Regions from separate parts of the Paraclostridium bifermentans genome, predicted to be linked through region 3. Evidence: a T-box and tRNA genes for the amino acid it is inferred to sense, from the RefSeq annotation. Region 3 holds a T-box; the other regions hold tRNA genes.

Region 1 (4,008 bases), 1.3 Mb from region 3:
CACTTTTTTAAAATTTAATTTTATTTTTTTATTATTTTTGAGTTTTATGTTGAAATTTACACATAATAAAGTATTATTAAGATTACTTATTTTAAATAAAAATAACATAATAATATAATTAAAGCAGTCATTTAAAATCATAGACCACTTTAATTATTAAATTTATAAATTAATCAACTTGACTTAATAATCTTTTAGTTATATCTCTTAGTTTCATTTCTCCAACTTCTTCATGAGTTATTGCCACAACAGCTTTTATTCTATCTTCTGAATTATCCCACTTATATGATCTAACATTAAGAATAGCTCCTTCTGGCATTAATTCTTCTAAATCTACACCAATTTCATCTGCTAAAGTCATATATTCATCAAATAAATCTTCTGTTTCCATTTCACTTAATTCATATTCTTCTTTTATTATCTCATTTAACTCTTCAATATCTACACTAATTTGGAATGCAATAGTATCTTCTCGTTTAGATCCTTTGCTTAAATCTTTATCAACTCTAAATGGACTTTCATTCTCTATTAATGATTTAATTTCTTCACTATCTACAATTTCATTACCGAATAATATGTACATATATAATTCTCCTCATCCTGTGTTAATTATTTAGCCAACGATTCAATTAAACACTCTTCCAAAGAATTTTTAATTCCTTTTTCTTTTGCAACCCTTATTAAATATGAGTATTTTGATTTTTTAGCTTCTAAATCATATATAGCCACATCAACCAACTCCGGGTCACTTACAAATTGAAAAAAATTCTCAGCATGTTTAATTTCTAATTGTGCTGCCTTTATTTCTTTTATAATTTTTTTATTCTCTATATCATATTTCAAAGTTTTTTTTCTAGGCATAAAAATTCCTCCAACAAATTTATTATCTACCTAGAATCTTGCCAAAAATAACTTTAGATATACCTATCTATGTCTTTTTAATGTATATATTACATCTTTAATCTTATTTTGACAATAGATAAAGCTTTGCTAAAATTAACAATAAAAAAACATCTAATTTATTCAAATTAGATGTTTTACACTGGTGGGATTAACAGGGCTCGAACCTGTGACCCCCTGCTTGTAAGGCAGGTGCTCTCCCAGCTGAGCTATAATCCCGGATATTTATTTATGGTGCGCCCAAAGGGACTCGAACCCCTAACCTTCTGATTCGTAGTCAGACACTCTATCCAGTTGAGCTATAGGCGCATTATTATATTGGAGGCGACACCCAGATTCGAACTGGGGATCAAGGAGTTGCAGTCCACTGCCTTACCACTTGGCTATGTCGCCATTTTTCAATATATAAAAAAATGGTGATCCATCCGCGACTCGAACGCGGGACACCCTGATTAAAAGTCAGGTGCTCTACCGACTGAGCTAATGGATCAACTTTTATGGGGTGGATAATGAGAGTCGAACTCACGACCTCCAGAGCCACAATCTGGCGCTCTAACCAACTGAGCTATACCCACCATAATTGGTCGAGGTGAAGGGACTCGAACCCCCGGCCCCATGGTCCCAAACCATGTGCGCTACCAAACTGCGCTACACCTCGAAGTAATTCTTAAAATGATAAAAGTGGTGGACCTTCAGGGACTCGAACCCCGGACCTACCGGTTATGAGCCGGGCGCTCTAACCAACTGAGCTAAAGGTCCACTTTGTATTGGTAGCGGTAACAGGAGTCGAACCTGTGACCTTTCGGGTATGAACCGAACGCTCTAGCCAACTAAGCTATACCGCCACATATTTTGGTGCCCAGAGGCGGAATCGAACCACCGACACGGGGATTTTCAGTCCCCTGCTCTACCGACTGAGCTATCTGGGCATTTGGCGGAGAGGGTGGGATTCGAACCCACGGCCCCTTTCGGAGTCACTGGTTTTCAAGACCAGCTCCTTAAACCACTCGGACACCTCTCCATTGGTGATCCATCCGCGACTCGAACGCGGGACACCCTGATTAAAAGTCAGGTGCTCTACCGACTGAGCTAATGGATCATTTATTTACTTGGCAGGGGATGCAGGACTCGAACCTACGCATGTAGCAGTCAAAGTGCTATGCCTTACCGACTTGGCGAATCCCCTATGAATGTGGTGAGCGCACAGGGATTCGAACCCCGGACACACGCCTTAGAAGGGCGTTGCTCTATCCAGCTGAGCTATGCACCCACATTATTTTATTTGGAGCGGGAAACGAGATTCGAACTCGCGACTTCAACCTTGGCAAGGTTGCGCTCTACCACTGAACTATTCCCGCATAGTACAATTGGTGCGGATGAAGGGAGTCGAACCCCCACGCCATAGGCGCCAGATCCTAAGTCTGGTGCGTCTGCCAATTCCGCCACATCCGCGCAAATTATTAAGTTGGTGGAGGATGGTGGATTCGAACCACCGAAATCGTCGATAACAGATTTACAGTCTGCCCCCTTTGGCCGCTCGGGAAATCCTCCACGTTGGAGCTAGTGATAGGAATCGAACCTACAACCTGCTGATTACAAGTCAGCTGCTCTACCGTTGAGCCACACTAGCATATTGGCGGGAATAACAGGACTCGAACCTGTGACCCATTGATTAACAGTCAATTGCTCTACCAACTGAGCCATATTCCCACATTATTAGTTTATTCATTTTTAATTAAGTTGGCGGGAATAACAGGACTCGAACCTGTGACCCATTGATTAACAGTCAATTGCTCTACCAACTGAGCCATATTCCCGCGTATTTAATTATTTTGGCGACCTGGAAGGGACTCGAACCCTCGACCTCCAGCGTGACAGGCTGGCATTCTAACCAGCTGAACTACCAGGCCGCAATTGGTGGGACTAACAGGGCTCGAACCTGTGACCCCCTGCTTGTAAGGCAGGTGCTCTCCCAGCTGAGCTATAGTCCCATGTGTTTATTCTGGAGCGGGTGAAGGGGATCGAACCCTCACAGCCGGCTTGGAAGGCCGGAACTCTACCATTGAGCTACACCCGCATATTTAATTGGTGACCCATAGGGGAATCGAACCCCTGTTACCGCCGTGAAAGGGCGGTGTCTTGACCGCTTGACCAATGGGCCGTATATAATTTTAATGGTTGCGGAGGCAAGACTCGAACTTGCGACCTTCGGGTTATGAGCCCGACGAGCTGCCAACTGCTCCACCCCGCGATGTTTTTGTTAAAATGGTGCCGAAGACCGGAATCGAACCGGTACGAGAGGTAAGTCCCGCAGGATTTTAAGTCCTGTGCGTCTGCCAGTTCCGCCACTTCGGCATTCAATTTTTTTATGGAGGCGACACCCAGATTCGAACTGGGGATCAAGGAGTTGCAGTCCACTGCCTTACCACTTGGCTATGTCGCCTTACTGGGGTGGATAATGAGAGTCGAACTCACGACCTCCAGAGCCACAATCTGGCGCTCTAACCAACTGAGCTATACCCACCATATATTGGTCGAGGTGAAGGGACTCGAACCCCCGGCCCCATGGTCCCAAACCATGTGCGCTACCAAACTGCGCTACACCTCGATATCTATTTCAAATAATATTTTAAACAAAAAATGGTGGACCTTCAGGGACTCGAACCCCGGACCTACCGGTTATGAGCCGGGCGCTCTAACCAACTGAGCTAAAGGTCCACATTTGTTTTTATATTGGTAGCGGTAACAGGAGTCGAACCTGTGACCTTTCGGGTATGAACCGAACGCTCTAGCCAACTAAGCTATACCGCCACATATTTGGTGCCCAGAGGCGGAATCGAACCACCGACACGGGGATTTTCAGTCCCCTGCTCTACCGACTGAGCTATCTGGGCATTTGGCGGAGAGGGTGGGATTCGAACCCACGGCCCCTTTCGGAGTCACTGGTTTTCAAGACCAGCTCCTTAAACCACTCGGACACCTCTCCATTGGTGATCCATCCGCGACTCGAACGCGGGACACCCTGATTAAAAGTCAGGTGCTCTACCGACTGAGCTAATGGATCATTTATTTACTTGGCAGGGGATGCAGGACTCGAACCTACGCATG
Region 2 (4,008 bases), 1.1 Mb from region 3:
CTTCATCGCTCACGCGGCGTTGCTGCATCAGGCTTTCGCCCATTGTGCAATATTCCCCACTGCTGCCTCCCGTAGGAGTCTGGACCGTGTCTCAGTTCCAGTGTGGCCGATCACCCTCTCAGGTCGGCTACTGATCGTTGCCTTGGTAAGCCATTACCTTACCAACTAGCTAATCAGACGCGGGTCCATCCTGTACCGCCGGAGCTTTGATACAAAAGTCATGCGACTTCCGTATGTTATCCCGTATTAGTATACCTTTCGGTATGTTATCCGTGTGTACAGGGCAGGTTACCCACGCGTTACTCACCCGTCCGCCGCTCTCTCCGAAGAGATCGCTCGACTTGCATGTGTTAGGCACGCCGCCAGCGTTCATCCTGAGCCAGGATCAAACTCTCAAATATAATTTAAAAAGTTGTCCATCGCTCAGCTAATCATTATCTGAATATCTGGCTTGGTTGTTTGTGTTTAATTCTTAAAAAAGAATTTTTATAATTAACCTACTGTTTAATTTTCAAAGTTCTTAAATATGTTTAAGTATATTTCTTAGATGGTAGCGGTAACAGGAGTCGAACCTGTGACCTTTCGGGTATGAACCGAACGCTCTAGCCAACTAAGCTATACCGCCACAGTTATATAAATGGTGCCCAGAGGCGGAATCGAACCACCGACACGGGGATTTTCAGTCCCCTGCTCTACCGACTGAGCTATCTGGGCATTTCTGGTGGGCCTAGCTGGACTCGAACCAGCGACCTCACGCTTATCAGGCGTGCGCTCTAACCACCTGAGCTATAGGCCCCCAATTGGTCGAGGTGGAGGGACTCGAACCCCCGGCCCCATGGTCCCAAACCATGTGCGCTACCAAACTGCGCTACACCTCGATATAATCTTATTTATATAATTGTTTTAGTGGCAGGGGTGGAGGGACTCGAACCCCCGGCGCACGGTTTTGGAGACCGACGCTCTACCAACTGAGCTACACCCCTATGCATTTTTTGGTGGACCTTCAGGGACTCGAACCCCGGACCTACCGGTTATGAGCCGGGCGCTCTAACCAACTGAGCTAAAGGTCCACTTTATTGGTCGAGGTGGAGGGACTCGAACCCCCGGCCCCATGGTCCCAAACCACGTGCGCTACCAAACTGCGCTACACCTCGACAATTACTGGCGGAGAAGGAGGGATTCGAACCCTCGCACCGGTTAACCCAGCCTAATCCCTTAGCAGGGGATCCTCTTGAGCCACTTGAGTACTTCTCCATATTAATTTGGCGGAGAGGGTGGGATTCGAACCCACGGCCCCTTTCGGAGTCACTGGTTTTCAAGACCAGCTCCTTAAACCACTCGGACACCTCTCCATTGGTGATCCATCCGCGACTCGAACGCGGGACACCCTGATTAAAAGTCAGGTGCTCTACCGACTGAGCTAATGGATCATTTTATTTACTTGGCAGGGGATGCAGGACTCGAACCTACGCATGTAGCAGTCAAAGTGCTATGCCTTACCGACTTGGCGAATCCCCTATAAATGTGGTGAGCGCACAGGGATTCGAACCCCGGACACACGCCTTAGAAGGGCGTTGCTCTATCCAGCTGAGCTATGCACCCACATTATATGTTGTTCTGGAGCGGGTGAAGGGGATCGAACCCTCACAGCCGGCTTGGAAGGCCGGAACTCTACCATTGAGCTACACCCGCATATTTAATTGGTGGAGGATGGTGGATTCGAACCACCGAAATCGTCGATAACAGATTTACAGTCTGCCCCCTTTGGCCGCTCGGGAAATCCTCCACGTTGGAGCTAGTGATAGGAATCGAACCTACAACCTGCTGATTACAAGTCAGCTGCTCTACCGTTGAGCCACACTAGCATATTGGCGGGAATAACAGGACTCGAACCTGTGACCCATTGATTAACAGTCAATTGCTCTACCAACTGAGCCATATTCCCACATATTTGATTATTTTGGCGACCTGGAAGGGACTCGAACCCTCGACCTCCAGCGTGACAGGCTGGCATTCTAACCAGCTGAACTACCAGGCCGCAATTTGGTGGGACTAACAGGGCTCGAACCTGTGACCCCCTGCTTGTAAGGCAGGTGCTCTCCCAGCTGAGCTATAGTCCCATATGTTTATTCTGGAGCGGGTGAAGGGGATCGAACCCTCACAGCCGGCTTGGAAGGCCGGAACTCTACCATTGAGCTACACCCGCATATTTAATTGGTGACCCATAGGGGAATCGAACCCCTGTTACCGCCGTGAAAGGGCGGTGTCTTGACCGCTTGACCAATGGGCCTTATATAATTTTAATGGTTGCGGAGGCAAGACTCGAACTTGCGACCTTCGGGTTATGAGCCCGACGAGCTGCCAACTGCTCCACCCCGCGATGTTTTTGTTAAAATGGTGCCGAAGACCGGAATCGAACCGGTACGAGAGGTAAGTCCCGCAGGATTTTAAGTCCTGTGCGTCTGCCAGTTCCGCCACTTCGGCACATCACCTAGCTACGTCCTACTCTCCCAGGCAGCTTCCCACCAAGTACCATCGGCGCTAAAGAGCTTAACTTCTGTGTTCGGAATGGGAACAGGTGTATCCTCTTTGCTGTAATAACTAGATTATGTTGTTCTGTTTTGAACAAGTATTATATTAACATTTTAATTAAAAAATGTCAATATATTTTTTAAAGATATTTAAGTAAAGTAATATCCTAGAGTTAGCACCCTGAAAACTGAATAACATTTATTAAGATTAAATAATCTTGGTCAAGTCCTCGATCTATTAGTATCGGTAAGCTACATACATTGCTGCACTTACACCTCCGACCTATCAACCAGGTAGTCTTCCTGGGATCTTACCCTTACGGTGGGAAATCTTATCTTGAAGTTGGCTTCGCGCTTAGATGCTTTCAGCGCTTATCCATTCCGTACATAGCTACCCAGCCATGCCCTTGGCAGAACAACTGGTACACCAGAGGTACGTCCATCCCGGTCCTCTCGTACTAAGGACAGGTCTCCTCAAATTTCCTACGCCTGCGACGGATAGGGACCGAACTGTCTCACGACGTTCTGAACCCAGCTCGCGTACCACTTTAATGGGCGAACAGCCCAACCCTTGGGACCTACTACAGCCCCAGGATGTGATGAGCCGACATCGAGGTGCCAAACCTCCCCGTCGATGTGGACTCTTGGGGGAGATAAGCCTGTTATCCCCAGGGTAGCTTTTATCCGTTGAGCGATGGCCCTTCCATGCGGAACCACCGGATCACTAAGTCCGACTTTCGTCCTTGCTCGACCTGTATGTCTTGCAATCAAGCTCTCTTCTGCCTTTACACTCTACGCACGATTTCCGACCGTGCTGAGAGAACCTTTGAGCGCCTCCGTTACTCTTTGGGAGGCGACCGCCCCAGTCAAACTGCCCACCTGACAGTGTCCCAATACCTGATTCAAGGTATCTGGTTAGAATCTCAGTACTACAAGGGTGGTATCCCAAGGATAGCTCCACCGAGACTGGCGTCCCGATTTCATAGCCTCCCACCTATCCTGTACATGTAGCACCAAAATTCAATGTCAAGCTACAGTAAAGCTCCATGGGGTCTTTCCGTCCTGTCGCAGGTACCCGGCATCTTCACCGGGATTACAATTTCACCGAGTCTGTTGTTGAGACAGTGCCCAAATCGTTACGCCTTTCGTGCGGGTCGGAACTTACCCGACAAGGAATTTCGCTACCTTAGGACCGTTATAGTTACGGCCGCCGTTTACTGGGGCTTAAGTTCACTGCTTCGGATAAATCCTAACAGATCCCCTTAACCTTCCAGCACCGGGCAGGCGTCAGCTCCTATACATCGTCTTGCGACTTAGCAGAAACCTGTGTTTTTGGTAAACAGTCGCTTGGGCCTATTCTCTGCGGCCACCTCGGGCGTTAACCCTAACGTGGCACCCCTTCTCCCTAAGTTACGGGGTCATTTTGCCGAGTTCCTTAACAACAGTTCTCTCGCTGGCCTTAGGATACTCTCCTCAC
Region 3 (4,008 bases):
ATTCTGACAATACTTGGACAAATAAGTGGACGGTATTTTATTGGGCATGGTGGATAGCTTGGGCTCCTTTTGTAGGGACCTTTATAGCTAGAATTTCAAAGGGAAGAACTATAAGAGAATTTATAGTAGGGGTAATGGGAGCTCCAGCAATTGCATCTTTTATATTCTTTGCAATATTTGGCAACCTAGGAATTAATCTATCTTTTGGAAAGGGATTAGAACTTTCAGCAATTGAAAATATAGCATCTGATGTATCTACTGCATTTTTTTCAGTACTTAGTAATTACAACTTTGGGTTTATAATATCTATTATAACAATAATACTTTTAATTACATTCTTTATAACATCAGCAAATTCAGCTACATTTGTTTTAGGAATGTTTACATCACAAGGAGATTTAAATCCAAGTAACAGAAAAAAAATAATGCTAGGTCTGTTACAATCTTTTTTAGCTGTAGTACTTTTGTTAACGGGAGGTCTAAATGCACTTCAGACCTCATCTCTAATTGCTGCATTTCCATTTATATTTATAATGATATTAGCATGCATTGCATTAGTTAAAGAACTCAGAAAAGAAAATCTAAATGAAAAAGAAGAAAAGGAAATTAGTAAATAAATAGATTAGAGCTACTTCGAAATGGAGTAGCTCTGTTTTATTAAAAAACATTATAAACACTTAATTTTCCACAATATGCTAGAATTAATGTATGAAGTAAAAAATATAATATATAGTAAGTTAGCAATAACTAAAAGTAGGTATTGATATGCAGGTATTAACAATTGAAAGTGTTCCAGGGAAAAAAATTATAGAAGTTGTTGGATTGGTTAAAGGTAGTACAATAAGGGCAAAACATATAGGAAAAGATATTGGAGCAAGTTTTAAGCAAATAGTTGGTGGAGAGCTAAAAGGATATGATGAAATGCTAGAAGAAGCTAGAAAAGTAGCTATAGGAAGAATGGTTGAAGATGCAGAAAACAAAGGAGCTAATGCTATAATAGGATTTAGATTAACATCAGCAGCAGTTATGCAAGGAGCAGCAGAGATGCTAGCTTATGGAACTGCTGTAGTTATAGAGGAAGAAAAATAAATTGTTATATTTTATAGGAATGATAGTTATATGTGCATATGTAGCTATCATAGTTGGAAGTATAATATTACTTATCTTAAAGGTTATAGAAAGAAAAAAAGAGAAACAAGAAGAAGACTGGGATAAGTATGATGATTATTAAATTTATAAATTTCAATAATTATGAATATTTTCAAAAAGTATTGACAAAATATATTAAAAAGTCATATTATAAAAATAAGTAATTATAAAAAAAGCTTTGACGAGAAAGAGTAAGGTTAATGGAATCTTTACAGAGAGTACCCGGTTGGTGAGAGGGGCAAAAGATAATTTAGCTTGAATACATCTCTGAGCTGCACTCCGAAAGATAACAACCAGTAGGCAGTTGCCGGATTTTGCACACGTTATAGTGCTAGAGTATCCCAACAAGTTGGCGTACTTGAAGAGGTCATTATTGCGAGATAATGATGAATTAAGGTGGTAACACGTGAGTAATACTCTCGTCCTTTTTATAAGGACGGGAGTTTTTTTATTGTATTGGCGCCGTATAATATTTAAGCTCCCATCCTTAAAAATTAATTTATATAAAATTTTAAGGAGGATTAATTATGAAAAGTATAGATGAACAAATAAGAATAATATCTAAAGGTGTAGATGAAATAATAGGAATAGAAGACCTTAAAAATAAATTAGAAAAATCTCAAAAAGAAAATAAACCTATGGTGGTTAAACTAGGATTAGACCCTAGTGCACCGGATATACACTTAGGACACACTGTTGTACTGAGAAAGATGAAACAGTTACAGGACCTAGGTCATAAAGTAATTATAATTATAGGAGATTTTACAGGTAAAATAGGAGATCCTACAGGAAAATCTAAGGCTAGAAAGGCTCTTAGTACAGAGCAAGTATTAGAAAATGCTAAGACGTATGAAGAACAAATTTTAAAAGTACTAGATAAAGAAAAAACAGAAATTGTTTTTAATAGTAAGTGGTTATCAAAGTTAAGTTTTGAGGAGGCTATAAGTTTAGCCGCTACTACTACAGTAGCTAGAATGCTTGAAAGAGAAGACTTTAAAAAAAGATATGAAAGTCAAACTCCAATATCTTTACATGAATTTTTCTACCCTCTAATGCAAGGATTTGATTCAGTTGAGATAAAAGCGGATATAGAATTAGGAGGAACTGATCAAAGATTTAATGTATTAATGGGAAGATCATTACAAAAAGAATTTAATCAAGAACCTCAAGTAACTATATTTATGCCACTACTTGAAGGATTAGAGGGTAAAGATAAAATGAGTAAAAGTTTAGGAAATTACATTGGAATAGATGAACAAGCTAATATAATGTATGAAAAAGCTATGACGATACCTGATGAACTTATAATAAAATACTTTGAATTAGTAACAGACATTCATCCTGATATAGTAGATAAGATTAAGTTAGAACTAGAAGAAAATAGAGTAAATCCTAGAGATATAAAAATGAACCTAGCTAAAGAAATAGTTAAACTATACCATGAAGAAGAAAAAGCTATTGAGGCTGAAAATAGATTTAAAGAAGTTTTTCAAAAAGGGCAAATACCTAATGATATAAAAACTGTAGAAGTATTAAAATCTGAATTTGACTTAATCGATGAGTTAGTTAAAAATAAATTAGTAAGCAGCAAAAGCGAAGTTAGAAGACTTATAACACAAGGCGGGGTTAAAGTTAATAATGAAAAACTAGATGATATAAAGAATGTAAAGATAAATGATACTATGATAGTTCAAGTAGGAAAGAAAAAATTTATTAAAATATGCTTAAAATAATAATTTAAATATTTATTTAAACTTCTAGACTTTTTAAAATTAAAAAGTCTAGAAGTTTCTTTATAATTTACATTAACTTAGTAAGTTAATAGTTAAAAATAATACATATTAAAACATTAATAAAGTTTGATATTAAACTCATATACATGTATAATTATTTTAGAATGAAATTAAGTTACTTTTTACAAAGGGAGTTTATATAATGAGTAATATAAAAATACTATGTGATACAATGAATGATGTACCCGAGAATATAATGAAAACATACGATATAGAGGTACTGCCAACAACTATAATATTTGAAGGAAAAGAGTATAAAGCAGGAGTAGACATAGGTGAAGATGAATTTTACAAATTACTAAGAAGTAGTGAGAATATACCATCTACATCTCAAATTACATATGCTACATTTAAAGAAACTTTTGAAAAGTACATAAATGAAGGTAAGAAAGTTTTATACTTAGCGGGTTCATCTGCTGCATCTGGAACATATCAATCAGCTATGATAGCTAAAAATGATATTGAGGGAGAGGTTTATATATTTGATACATATGGACTTTCTATAGGCGGTGGAATTTTAATAGGTGAAGCTGCTAAAATGGCAACTGAAGGATATGATATAGATAAAATAATGAATAAATTAGAAGAAGAAAAGGAAAAGGTAAATGTATTTTTCTCTGTTGATTCATTAGACTACCTACAAAAAGGTGGAAGAATATCAGGAACTAAAGCTGCTATAGGAACTTTACTTAATATAAAACCAATATTAAAAATAGAAGATGGTTTAGTTAAGCAAAAGACTCAAGTAAGAGGTAGCAAGAAAATAATACCTTCATTAATAGAACAACTTAGATCAGAAATTGGTGAAGATTTTTCAGACAAAGATGTCTATGTTGGATATGGTGATGATGTAAACGAACATAAGAAATTTATGGAAAAAGTAAAAGAAGAGTTAGAGCCAAGAAATGTATATCCTTTCAGAATAGGAGCTTGTGTTTCTTGTCATTCAGGACCTAGCGTTTTAGGAATAGCATGTTTAAAATAAGGAATTATAATATTATAATAATAAAGAAAAAGACCTCTTAATTTAGAGGTCTTTTTTTATCTGCAATTTTTTTGAATATAG

What was found. The T-box of region 3 lies ahead of tyrS (tyrosine--tRNA ligase). A T-box ahead of a tRNA ligase gene usually reads a tRNA of that ligase, here a tRNA-Tyr.
Region 1: it encodes a tRNA-Tyr, which carries the amino acid that the T-box ahead of tyrS (tyrosine--tRNA ligase) is inferred to sense. The anticodon was not compared.
Region 2: it encodes a tRNA-Tyr, which carries the amino acid that the T-box ahead of tyrS (tyrosine--tRNA ligase) is inferred to sense. The anticodon was not compared.

Annotation. Positions count from the first base shown of each region.
Region 1 covers NZ_CP079737.1:30,865-34,872, reverse strand. The annotation lists gene KXZ80_RS00380 (hypothetical protein) at 170-583, opposite strand; gene KXZ80_RS00375 (DUF2508 family protein) at 610-861, opposite strand; tRNA gene KXZ80_RS00370 (tRNA-Val) at 1,044-1,119, opposite strand; tRNA gene KXZ80_RS00365 (tRNA-Arg) at 1,133-1,209, opposite strand; tRNA gene KXZ80_RS00360 (tRNA-Cys) at 1,220-1,293, opposite strand; tRNA gene KXZ80_RS00355 (tRNA-Lys) at 1,315-1,390, opposite strand; tRNA gene KXZ80_RS00350 (tRNA-His) at 1,399-1,475, opposite strand; tRNA gene KXZ80_RS00345 (tRNA-Pro) at 1,482-1,558, opposite strand; tRNA gene KXZ80_RS00340 (tRNA-Ile) at 1,583-1,659, opposite strand; tRNA gene KXZ80_RS00335 (tRNA-Met) at 1,669-1,745, opposite strand; tRNA gene KXZ80_RS00330 (tRNA-Phe) at 1,754-1,829, opposite strand; tRNA gene KXZ80_RS00325 (tRNA-Ser) at 1,833-1,921, opposite strand; tRNA gene KXZ80_RS00320 (tRNA-Lys) at 1,924-1,999, opposite strand; tRNA gene KXZ80_RS00315 (tRNA-Gln) at 2,011-2,086, opposite strand; tRNA gene KXZ80_RS00310 (tRNA-Arg) at 2,094-2,170, opposite strand; tRNA gene KXZ80_RS00305 (tRNA-Gly) at 2,184-2,258, opposite strand; tRNA gene KXZ80_RS00300 (tRNA-Leu) at 2,269-2,352, opposite strand; tRNA gene KXZ80_RS00295 (tRNA-Tyr) at 2,367-2,451, opposite strand; tRNA gene KXZ80_RS00290 (tRNA-Thr) at 2,456-2,530, opposite strand; tRNA gene KXZ80_RS00285 (tRNA-Asn) at 2,535-2,610, opposite strand; tRNA gene KXZ80_RS00280 (tRNA-Asn) at 2,642-2,717, opposite strand; tRNA gene KXZ80_RS00275 (tRNA-Asp) at 2,734-2,810, opposite strand; tRNA gene KXZ80_RS00270 (tRNA-Val) at 2,816-2,891, opposite strand; tRNA gene KXZ80_RS00265 (tRNA-Gly) at 2,904-2,977, opposite strand; tRNA gene KXZ80_RS00260 (tRNA-Glu) at 2,987-3,061, opposite strand; tRNA gene KXZ80_RS00255 (tRNA-Met) at 3,076-3,151, opposite strand; tRNA gene KXZ80_RS00250 (tRNA-Leu) at 3,167-3,255, opposite strand; tRNA gene KXZ80_RS00245 (tRNA-Cys) at 3,270-3,343, opposite strand; tRNA gene KXZ80_RS00240 (tRNA-His) at 3,348-3,424, opposite strand; tRNA gene KXZ80_RS00235 (tRNA-Pro) at 3,432-3,508, opposite strand; tRNA gene KXZ80_RS00230 (tRNA-Ile) at 3,542-3,618, opposite strand; tRNA gene KXZ80_RS00225 (tRNA-Met) at 3,635-3,711, opposite strand; tRNA gene KXZ80_RS00220 (tRNA-Phe) at 3,719-3,794, opposite strand; tRNA gene KXZ80_RS00215 (tRNA-Ser) at 3,798-3,886, opposite strand; tRNA gene KXZ80_RS00210 (tRNA-Lys) at 3,889-3,964, opposite strand; tRNA gene KXZ80_RS00205 (tRNA-Gln) at 3,976-4,008, opposite strand, start outside.
Region 2 covers NZ_CP079737.1:3,164,606-3,168,613, forward strand. The annotation lists rRNA gene KXZ80_RS15225 (16S ribosomal RNA) at 1-401, opposite strand, end outside; tRNA gene KXZ80_RS15230 (tRNA-Met) at 549-625, opposite strand; tRNA gene KXZ80_RS15235 (tRNA-Phe) at 639-714, opposite strand; tRNA gene KXZ80_RS15240 (tRNA-Ile) at 720-796, opposite strand; tRNA gene KXZ80_RS15245 (tRNA-Pro) at 802-878, opposite strand; tRNA gene KXZ80_RS15250 (tRNA-Trp) at 908-983, opposite strand; tRNA gene KXZ80_RS15255 (tRNA-Ile) at 994-1,070, opposite strand; tRNA gene KXZ80_RS15260 (tRNA-Pro) at 1,078-1,154, opposite strand; tRNA gene KXZ80_RS15265 (tRNA-Ser) at 1,163-1,254, opposite strand; tRNA gene KXZ80_RS15270 (tRNA-Ser) at 1,264-1,352, opposite strand; tRNA gene KXZ80_RS15275 (tRNA-Lys) at 1,355-1,430, opposite strand; tRNA gene KXZ80_RS15280 (tRNA-Gln) at 1,443-1,518, opposite strand; tRNA gene KXZ80_RS15285 (tRNA-Arg) at 1,526-1,602, opposite strand; tRNA gene KXZ80_RS15290 (tRNA-Gly) at 1,619-1,692, opposite strand; tRNA gene KXZ80_RS15295 (tRNA-Tyr) at 1,702-1,786, opposite strand; tRNA gene KXZ80_RS15300 (tRNA-Thr) at 1,791-1,865, opposite strand; tRNA gene KXZ80_RS15305 (tRNA-Asn) at 1,870-1,945, opposite strand; tRNA gene KXZ80_RS15310 (tRNA-Asp) at 1,962-2,038, opposite strand; tRNA gene KXZ80_RS15315 (tRNA-Val) at 2,045-2,120, opposite strand; tRNA gene KXZ80_RS15320 (tRNA-Gly) at 2,133-2,206, opposite strand; tRNA gene KXZ80_RS15325 (tRNA-Glu) at 2,216-2,290, opposite strand; tRNA gene KXZ80_RS15330 (tRNA-Met) at 2,305-2,380, opposite strand; tRNA gene KXZ80_RS15335 (tRNA-Leu) at 2,396-2,484, opposite strand; rRNA gene rrf (5S ribosomal RNA) at 2,490-2,606, opposite strand; rRNA gene KXZ80_RS15345 (23S ribosomal RNA) at 2,750-4,008, opposite strand, start outside.
Region 3 covers NZ_CP079737.1:2,082,137-2,086,144, reverse strand. The annotation lists gene KXZ80_RS10065 (glycine betaine uptake BCCT transporter) at 1-617, shown strand, start outside; gene KXZ80_RS10060 (heavy metal-binding domain-containing protein) at 766-1,089, shown strand; gene KXZ80_RS10055 (hypothetical protein) at 1,091-1,231, shown strand; T-box leader at 1,319-1,579, shown strand; gene tyrS (tyrosine--tRNA ligase) at 1,677-2,882, shown strand; gene KXZ80_RS10045 (DegV family protein) at 3,085-3,927, shown strand; gene KXZ80_RS10040 (hypothetical protein) at 3,984-4,008, opposite strand, start outside.